Regions from separate parts of the Mesorhizobium sp. C120A genome, predicted to be linked through region 1. Evidence: predicted binding sites of a transcription regulator. Region 1 holds the regulator's gene; each other region holds the start of a gene.
The links. The regulator LexA, encoded in region 1, represses DNA repair genes until DNA is damaged. The targets are predictions, from matches to a motif close to TGTTCNNNNTGTGTTCNG.
Positions count from the first base shown of each region.

Region 2: NL532_RS13980 (ATP-dependent helicase) is a predicted target of LexA. The motif match lies at 1,314-1,331, and genes of this name have one in related genera.
Region 3: dinB (DNA polymerase IV) is a predicted target of LexA. The motif match lies at 1,757-1,774, and genes of this name have one in related genera.

Region 1 is NZ_CP100476.1:3,884,222-3,887,464, forward strand. It holds gene NL532_RS18825 (GntR family transcriptional regulator) at 1-641, shown strand, start outside; gene lexA (transcriptional repressor LexA) at 847-1,629, shown strand; gene NL532_RS18835 (ComEC/Rec2 family competence protein) at 1,623-3,243, opposite strand, start outside.
Region 2 is NZ_CP100476.1:2,896,706-2,899,948, reverse strand. It holds gene NL532_RS13985 (glucose/quinate/shikimate family membrane-bound PQQ-dependent dehydrogenase) at 1-1,087, opposite strand, end outside; gene NL532_RS13980 (ATP-dependent helicase) at 1,372-3,243, shown strand, end outside.
Region 3 is NZ_CP100476.1:4,842,395-4,845,637, forward strand. It holds gene NL532_RS23630 (hypothetical protein) at 65-295, shown strand; gene NL532_RS23635 (hypothetical protein) at 316-537, opposite strand; gene NL532_RS23640 (heme-copper oxidase family protein) at 804-1,211, opposite strand; gene NL532_RS23645 (hypothetical protein) at 1,366-1,602, opposite strand; gene dinB (DNA polymerase IV) at 1,835-3,076, shown strand.

The DNA.
Region 1 (3,243 bases):
GCATCGGCTGGACGCCGTTGCGCGAGGCGCTGTCGCGGCTGGAGGCGGAACGGCTTGTGACCGCCATCAGCAACCGCGGGTTTGCGGTCGCTCCCGTCTCTCGGGCGGAGCTCGAGGATTTGGCGCGTGCGCGGCTGGTGGTCGAACTGCCCCTGCTGGTGGAATCGATCGAGGAGGGCGACCGTGAGTGGGAAGACGCGGTCGTTGCCGCCCACTATCGTCTCTCACGGTGCGGGTCTGTTCTCGACGATCCATCGGATGATGCGGTCGACGCGTGGTACGAAAAACACGATGCCTTCCATGCGGCGCTGCTCAGTGCCGCGACATCCAGCTGGCTGCTGCGCTTCAATGCGACGATTTCCGACCAATTGCATCGCCATCACCGCTTTCTGGGTCTGGCCCCGACGCTGCGCGCCGCCGCCGGCCGCACGGATGGCCACCGGAAGGCCGTGGCGGCCCTGCGCGACGCCGTGGCGATCGAACACCATACCGCCCTGATGGAAGCGGCCCTCGATCGCGACGTCGAACGTGCGAAAACTCTGATGACCGCTCACATCGGCTACACGCTGCAGGTCTATGCCCAGAGTGAACCCGGCGCGGATGCTGCGCAGCCCCGTCCGAAAAGGAAGCGGCGATCGTAGCCGACGACGCAGGGCACTTTGTCTTCGTTTCACCCCGTTGCCGGCCAACGACTACGAGCGGCGCTCGCAGCGCCGAACGTTACGCTGAACAAAACGTCAACACATTCATTAAACTTTAAAAGGTTGCGGAACACAACTGGAACAGATAGGGTTTGTTCTGGGTTTGTTTTTTCTGATTCTGGTTTCAGAACCCTTGGGGGCCGCGATGCTGACGCGCAAACAACATGAGCTTCTGATGTTCATCCATGAACGCCTGAAGGAGAGCGGAATCCCGCCGTCCTTCGACGAGATGAAGGAAGCGCTCGACCTCGCCTCCAAGTCCGGCATCCACCGCCTGATCACGGCGCTTGAGGAGCGCGGTTTCATTCGCCGGCTGCCGAACCGGGCGCGCGCGCTGGAAGTGCTGCGGCTGCCCGACTCGATCGCACCAGGCCTCAATGCGGCGAGGAAGTTTTCGCCGAGCGTCATTCAGGGCAGTCTTGGTCAAACCGGCCAAGGGCAAGGCGGCCAAGGACAAGGCGCGTTGGGCCAAGGCGGTCTCGGCCGCCAGATCAAGCCGGGCTCGCCGTCGCGTTCGATGTCGGCCGGCAATGACGATGCCGTTTCCGCGATTTCAATCCCGGTTATGGGACGCATCGCCGCCGGCGTGCCGATCGACGCCATCCAGCATCAGACCCATTCGATCTCGGTGCCGCCCGATATGATCATGGGCGGCGAACACTACGCGCTCGAGGTCAAGGGCGATTCGATGATCGAGGCCGGCATTTTCGATGGCGACACGGTCATCATCCGCAATGCCGACACAGCCAGCCCCGGCGAGATCGTGGTGGCGTTGGTCGACGATGAGGAAGCGACCCTGAAACGCTTCCGCCGCAAGGGCGCCTCGATCGCCCTGGAAGCCGCCAACCCGGCCTACGAGACCCGCATTTTTGGACCGGACAGGGTGAAGGTGCAGGGCAAGCTTGTCGGATTGATCCGGCGCTACTGAGCCGGCTTGGGTTTGTACTTTTCACGCTGGTTGTAAGGCGGCAGGCCGCGCGCTTCGCGGGAGAAGCGGCGTTGCTCGTGCCAGGGGCGATACGGCTTGTCGACGGCGAAGCGGATGGTTGGCGCTGCAGCTGCCGATTGCGGATCGAAGAAGACGGCGGCGCTGCCGTCGCGGGCCAGCTGTTTCTTCGTCACGACCAGCACCAGCGGGTCGCGGCACGGATTGTAGGCGGTGGCGTCATCGATGACGATCAGGCTCGCGAAGGCACAGGCCGGCCGCGCCGTCTTGCGGTCTTTCGCAAGCGCTACAATGGCTCCGGAAGGGTGCCGGGCGATACAGAGATCGCCGGTGCAATAGAAGGGCGAGCCGGGCGGCAGATCGAGCGGATCGAGATCGAACCGCGTATCTGTTGCCTCGAAAATCTCAGGTGGGATAATGGTTTTGGCCCGCAGCGCCCGTTTCCAATTGTCCGTGGTGAATTCGTTGGAGCGTTCGCGGTTGAGGGCGAGTTCGCCGCCACCGATCGGCATGGCCACCAGATGCGCATCCTCGGATATGAGCACGTCGGGCGTAAGCACCTGCGGCACCGTCAACAGGCCGGCCAGCGCGAAAGGCACGGCCGCCAACCTGAGCCAGGTGGTGGCCATGGTGGCGATGACGAGGGCGACCGCCACCAACAGCACCGAGCGGATGGAGATCAGCCCGACGGCGTCGACCGGCGAGCGCTCGGAAATCCAGGCCGATATAGCGATCATCGCCATCAGACCCTTGCCCATCACATAGAGGAACGGCCCGTCGGCGCCGAACGGCATCGCCAGTGCGCTGAGCACGGCAAAAGGCATGACGATCAACGAAACAATCGGCATCACGGCCAGATTGGCGATCAGGCTGAGCGGCGACACACGCTGAAAATGCCAGATGGCGAACAGCAAGGTTGCACTGCCGGCGATGATCGAGGTCATGGCGAGGCCGCCCATGGCCAGCGCGAATTTTCGCGACAGGAAGCCGACGAAGGAGCGCTTTGCCGGCGGCGTTCTCACCTTGTCGGCGCGGTAATCGGCCCAGCCGGCATAGGCGCCGACAAGGGCGGCGGTGGCAGCAAACGACATCTGGAAGCTGGGACCGACCACCTCGTGCGGCGACACCAGGATGACGGCAATGGCGGAGATCGCCAGATTGCGCATGGTGAGTGCGGCGCGATCAAACAGCACGGCGACAAGCATGACCGCCAGCATGATGAAGCTGCGCTCGGCGGCAACCACGACGCCTGAAATGACGAGATAGGCGGCGATGGAGACGAGTGCTGCCACTGCTGCATATTTCTTGACTGGGCGGCGCGAAGAGAAATCGGGAAACAGCGCAAAGGCGCCACGCAGCAACGCCATGATGGTGCCGGCAACCAGCGCCATGTGCAGGCCGGAGATGGAGATGATGTGGTAGATGCCGGTGCGCCGCATCGCTTCGTTGACCTCGTCCGGGATGCCGGCGCGCACCCCGACAATCAACGCCGCGGCAATCTCGCCTTCGGCGCCGCCGATTTTGCCCCTGATATGGTCGGCAATGTTTTCGCGCGCGTTCTCGATTGCCGAGGAGAGCCGCGCGGTCAGCGGCGGC
Region 2 (3,243 bases), 990 kb from region 1:
ACACCAGGGCGCCGGTGTCGACGTCGAAGGCCCGGATGACGCCGGACGGCTCTTGCGTCGAATAATTGTCGTTGACCGCGCCGCCGATGATGATCTTGCCGCCCGCAATCAGCGGCGCCGAGGTCGAGTAATAATAGCCCGACTTCGGATACGGCATGTTGGTCAACAAATTGAGCGTGCCGGCTTCGGCGAAGGACGGGCAGACCTGGCCGTTGGCGGCGTCGAGCGCGATCAGCCGCGCATCCGAGGTCGGCAGATAGACGCGCGTCGCGCAAGGCTGGCCGGCGGCGATCTTGGCATCGGCATAATAGGACACGCCGCGGCAGGTCTGGTGCTGGCGGTCCTTGTCGAGCTTGATCTTGGGATCGAAACGCCATTTCTCCTTGCCGGTGGCGGCATCGATGGCGATGGCGAAATTGTGCGGCGTGCAGATATAGAGCGCATCGCCCACCTTCAGCGGCGTCACCTGGTAGGTGGTTTCGCCGACATCGTCCGGCCCTTTCACGTCGCCGGTCTGGTAGATCCAGGCCGGCTGCAATTTGGCGACATTGTCGGGCGTGATCTGGTCGAGCGGCGAATAGCGCTGGCCAAATTGCGTACGGCCGTAGAAATGCCATTCGCCCGGAGGCACATTGCCGCCGAGATCGGCAGTCGGCGTCACCTTGTCGGCGCTGAGGTCGCCGGCGATGTCCTTGGGATCGGCCGTCATCGAATAACCGGCGACGGCGAGCGATGCGAGCACGGCCAGAATGAGCGGCGCGCGCGCGTCGGGGCCGATCAGGCCCCGCCTTGCCCAAGGCGTCAGCAGCCACAGCGCCAGAAGCACGATGATGCCGCCGCGCGGTCCGAGTTCCCACCAGTCGAAGCCGATTTCCCACACCGCCCAGGCCAGCGTGCCGAGCACGATCGCCGCGTAGAGCCAGAGCGCCGTCGATTTGCGCCGGAAGAGCAGCCATGCGGCGATGAGGAAGGCGAGACCGGTGACGACATAGTACCAGCTGCCGCCCAGCATCGCGAGCCAGACGCCGCCGCCGCCAAGTGCGAGGCCGATGAGGAACAGGATGAGGGAGGTGATGACGACAGCCAAGACGATACTCCTTCGACTGATGCGCTTTGCAGCGCCTCACGGGCAGCCGCCCCTGCCCTGTCGCCAGCTTTCTCCCCCAGGCCGCGTGTGTCAAGCTGGCCCTGCCAGCATAAGGCGAGAGCAAACGCTCGACTTCATTCCGCTCCCACGCTGCAGCACCTCCACGACATTGTCGGGCGTCGGGACGATGAAATTCGCACTGCGCCCCAGAATCTCACTTTCAAACCAGAACAAAACGTAGACACTTCTGGTCTTTCGCTCCCGAATCACTACATTCGGGGGAGATGTCCGGCTTTGCGGAAGACATGCCCTTTTTTGACGAACCCAATGCGCGGCCCGCAGCCCCGTCGGGCATAGCTGCGCGCGCCATGGCGGCCCGCAGCGGCCCCAACAGCGCGCCCGATTATCTCAACGGCCTCAACCCCGAGCAGCGGCTGGCGGTGGAAACCACCGAAGGCCCGGTCCTGGTGCTGGCCGGCGCCGGCACCGGCAAGACCCGCGTGCTGACCACCCGCATCGCCCATATCCTGGCCACCGGCAGGGCTTTCCCCTCGCAGATCCTGGCGGTGACCTTCACCAACAAGGCCGCGCGCGAGATGAAGCAGCGCATCGGCCATCTCGTCGGCGAAGCCGTCGAGGGCATGCCGTGGCTCGGCACCTTCCACTCCATCGGCGTCAAGCTCTTGCGCCGCCACGCTGAGCTGGCCGGGCTCAAATCCGATTTCACCATCCTCGACACCGACGATGTCGTACGGCTGATCAAGCAGCTGATCCAGGCCGAAGGCCTCGACGACAAGCGCTGGCCGGCCAAGCAGTTCGCGCAGATGATCGACGGCTGGAAGAACAAGGGCCAAGGCCCCGCCGACATTGCCGAGGGCGACGCGCGCAGCTTCGCCAACGGCAAGGGCCGGGAACTCTACAAGGCCTATCAGGAGCGGCTGAAGACGCTGAACGCCTGCGACTTCGGCGATCTGCTCTGCCACCCGATCCGCATCTTCCGCGCCAATCCGGACGTGCTGAAGGACTACCACAAGCGCTTCAAATACATCCTCGTCGACGAGTACCAGGACACCAACACCGCGCAATACATGTGGCTGCGGCTGCTGGCGCAAAGACCTACCTCCCCCTCGATGGGGGAGGTCGCGCCGCGTAGCGGCGCGAGTGGGGGTGGCAGCGCCGGCGCCAGTCACCCCTCCCCGCCGCTTCGCGGCGACCCTCCCCATCCAGGGGAGGGTAAAGCGCGCTCGGCCAAAGGCCGCATGCCCGACCGGGCGTCCGAGCCGTTGCGAGGGCCCGCGCCGGCAGGCGCGGAACAGCCCGTGAGCGTGAATATTTGCTGCGTCGGCGACGACGACCAATCGATCTATGGCTGGCGTGGCGCCGAGGTCGACAACATCCTGCGCTTCGACAAGGATTTTCCCGGCGCCACCATCATCCGTCTGGAGCGCAATTATCGCTCGACCGCGCACATCCTCGGCACTGCCTCGCACCTCATCGCCCACAATGAGGGCCGCTTCGGCAAGACGCTGTTCACCGAGAAGGTCGCCGAGGACGACGAGAAGGTGCATGTCCACGCCGCCTGGGATTCCGAGGAGGAGGCGCGCGCCGTCGGCGAGACCATCGAGACCTACCAGCGTGCCAAGCACAAGCTCAATGATATGGCCATCCTGGTCCGCGCCTCCTTCCAGATGCGCGAATTCGAGGATCGCTTCGTCACGCTCGGCCTCAACTACCGCGTCATCGGCGGCCCGCGCTTCTATGAGCGCATGGAAATCCGCGATGCACTGGCCTTCTTCCGCGTCGTCGCGCAGGGCGCCGACGACCTCGCCTTCGAGCGCATCGTCAATGTCCCCAAGCGCGGCCTGGGTGAAGCCACCATCCGCCAGATCCACGACACGGCGCGGAGCTTGCGCATCCCGATGCTGGAGGCAGCCGCCAAGCTCGCAGAAAGCGACGAGCTGAAGCCCAAGCCCCGCGCGGCCTTGCGCGAAGTGGCGGCCAATTTCGAGCGCTGGCAGAAGGCGCTGGAAACCACGCCGCACACCGAACTCGCCGAGACCATTCTGGAGGAGAGCGGCTACACCGACATGTGGAAGAACGACCGCTCGGTCGAGGCGCCGGGCCGGCTGGAAAACCTGAAAGAGCTTATCCGCTCG
Region 3 (3,243 bases), 960 kb from region 1:
GCGATGCCGGAGCATCGCGATATTTCGAAGGATCCGGCTGGCCGGATCCTTCGTTTAAGGCGCCTTGGCGGTTTGGCTTAGCCCTTGTGGTCAAGGGCTGGACGGCGACAATCTCGGCACCTTCGACAGCCGAGAAGCAGCCGAGAAGCACGAACGCGAAGCCCAATATTTCAAGCGCCGTCGAGGCCGCTCGCCTGAAATCTTCAAAGTGCGCAAGAAATCCCCGCCGCGGGCGGTGCAGACACGCTCCGGTATCGCGGCGCTGCGAACCGGGCCATCGACCGCCGGCACTTGAGTGCCGACGGGCTCTGACCTTCAATTCGACCCGGGATCGCCGAGCGCCTCGGTGACGAAGGACGCCGCGATCAGGTCGTCGGCGTCGAGGCGTAGGGAGCCTTCGACACCTCCCATGATGGCTGCGACCTTCTGGAAGGTCTGCATCTCGTGTTCAGTAACGCTGGCGTCTCGCATCCTGGCTTTCAGATCGGCGATGCGTCGGCCCAGTGAGGCCGACGTTCCGATTTCTCTTTTCGACATGGTGGCCTGCTCCTCCCCCAACCCATGCTGTGGACGTACTCAAGTCTGCCTATATATAAGGCAGCGCGAATACAGTCGCCGCAACGCGCGATATCTGGGAAGGTTCCGGCGCCAAATAGTCACGAAATAATACGTGGTGGGACTCGGGTATGTTAAACGCCGACGCGGCGATAGACACCGCAGCCAGCGGCTGCGGCCATCGGCCTGGCCAACCCGTGTCGCGGGTCGCGAATGCGGGTCGGACTTTGATCGCCGCGCGCGAACAGTCAGCGAGAGGCCGGAACCACGCCGGACACCGAGCGCGCCGTTTCGGGCGAAAACACCACGAAAGCAAAAACCAGAACGGCAGCGGCGATAATGAGCGAGCCGCCGGCGACGATCGGTTCAAGCGCCGGGTTTCCCTGCAGCATCACATACAGCGCCGGCAGCATGATCACCAAGCCGAGAGTGTAGAGCCCGTAGTGGATCATGGCGACGCGACGCGCCGCCTTTTGCGGATTGAGCGCGTAGTAGCCGCCGAAGATGGCGCTCGTCACCCAACCGAGCAGATTGATATGCGCGTGCGCCGGAAAAGCGGCGTGGTCGCCCGAGATCGCCATCTGCAGGCCGGCCGCAATCCCCAACATCAGGAACAAGATGGCAGTTTTGAAAAAGAGTTCTGAAACCCTCGGCATGTCATTTCTCCCCCTATGCGGTCTGCGACCGCTTGCGACCTGGAGAATACACCCACGCGCAGAAATTTTCCACGCCCCGGTTATGGGGCCATGCCTGCACAGCTTTTTGCACGCTGTTCGACTTTTCTGGCTGCCACAACCCGGCGCCGCCGCGCTACGGCGTCAGCAAGATGTCGGCGCCCGCTCGCTCGTCGAACACCACCGCGCAGCCGCGCCCCAGCGCCACTGCCGACAGCGCGTTGGCCACCGTCTCGTCCGGCGATACGAAATCACCGGTCAGCACTCGCAACTCCTCCACCGCCCTGGCCATTGACACGCAGTGCCCGGCAACGCGATCGCTCGTGCAGGCGTCAACGACGCTGACGAGGTCGATCATCTCGAACTGGCCCATACCGGCCTCCACAAAAACAGCGTCCCGTCGCGGATATGAACGCTGAGGCGAGAGACAATGTTCCGCAGGTCCGATGCCCAGGCGGAGCACTCGACGGCCCGACCTGGAACGGACCGGCCGGCGGCAACCGCTTCGCTTGACAATAGGCCCTGTTTGTTCTCTATTTGTTCGGAAAAACGCCTCTCACAACAGACGCGGCTAATGCTGCAACGCCGCAAAGGGAACGGTCGGGATGGAACCCACCATCCTGCATGCGGATCTCGACGCCTTCTACGCCTCGGTCGAGCAGCTGCTCGACCCGGCGCTCAGGGGCAAGCCGATCGCCGTCGGCGGCGGCGTCGTGCTTGCCGCCTCCTACGAAGCCAGGGTTTTCGGCGTGCGCGGCGGCATGCCCGGACGACGCGCGCGCGAGCTTTGCCCCGGACTGATTTTCGTCGGCGGCCATTTCGCCGACTATCAGCGGCTGGGCGATGCCGCCATCAAGGTGCTCGACGATTTCACGCCGCTGGTCGAGCGGATTTCCATCGATGAAGCCTTTGCCGACGTCGCCGGCTGCACGCATCTGTTCGGGCCGCCGGCCGAGATCGCCGCCACGGTGCGTCGGCGCGTCCGGGCAGAGCTTGGCCTGCCGATCTCGATCGGCGTGGCGCGCACCAAGCATCTGGCCAAGATCGCCTCGCAGGTGGCCAAGCCCGACGGGCTGGTGGTGGTCGATCCGGACACCGAACTTGCCTTCCTGCATGATCTGCCGGTCGGGCTGATGTGGGGCGTCGGCCCGGCGACCAAGGCGCGGCTGGCCGAGATCGGCATCGAGACCATCGGCCAGTTGGCAAAGACGCATAGTGGGGCGCTGCGAAGGTTGCTCGGGCCCGCCGCCGGCGAAAAGCTGGCGTCGCTGGCATGGAACCGCGACCCGCGAAAGCTCGAAACCCACAGGCGGTCGCATTCCGCCGGCGCGCAGTCGGCGCTTGGCAGACGGCCGGCCGAAGCGCGTATCTTCGGACCCGTGCTGCTGCATCTGGCAGACCGGGTCGCCAGCCGGCTCAGGGCGAAATCACGGCCCGGGCGCACGGTGACGGTGCGCGTGCGTTTCGCCGATCTGCACGCCGTCACACGCTCGCTGACGCTCGATCAGCCGATTTCGGCAACCGCGATGCTGGCCGAAATCGCCGGGGAGCTGGTGCGCGGCGTGCTGGCCGCCAACCCTCGGGAGAAGACCATCTCGCTGCTGGCGATCTCGGTGTCGCAGCTGGAAGAAAGTGCCGAGCTGCAGCTGGAGCTGCCGCTCGGGCTTGCCGATGAAAAGCAGCGGCCCGGCAGCAGGCAAGGCCTGGCGCGCTTTGGCGCCGACCGCGCCATCGACAAGATCCGCCAGCGCTTTGGCAGAGAGGCTGTCGGCTATGGCGCCGTGGCGCTGGAAGCCCGGCGCTCGGTTCCCGATGCCTTCCGCGAACTGGCGGAGAAGGAACTGTGAGTGCGGCGCGACGGCAAGGCCAATGTTTAGGCTGGGCCAGTCCGCGCTGCATTGCCGCTCTGTTTGAGCAGGCCGACCAACCAGGCCAGACCCGCCGCAGTTTCGGACATTTTTCGCACCGCAACCCGGCCACGCCATGCACGCCCAAGAACAACGCTTTGTCGATG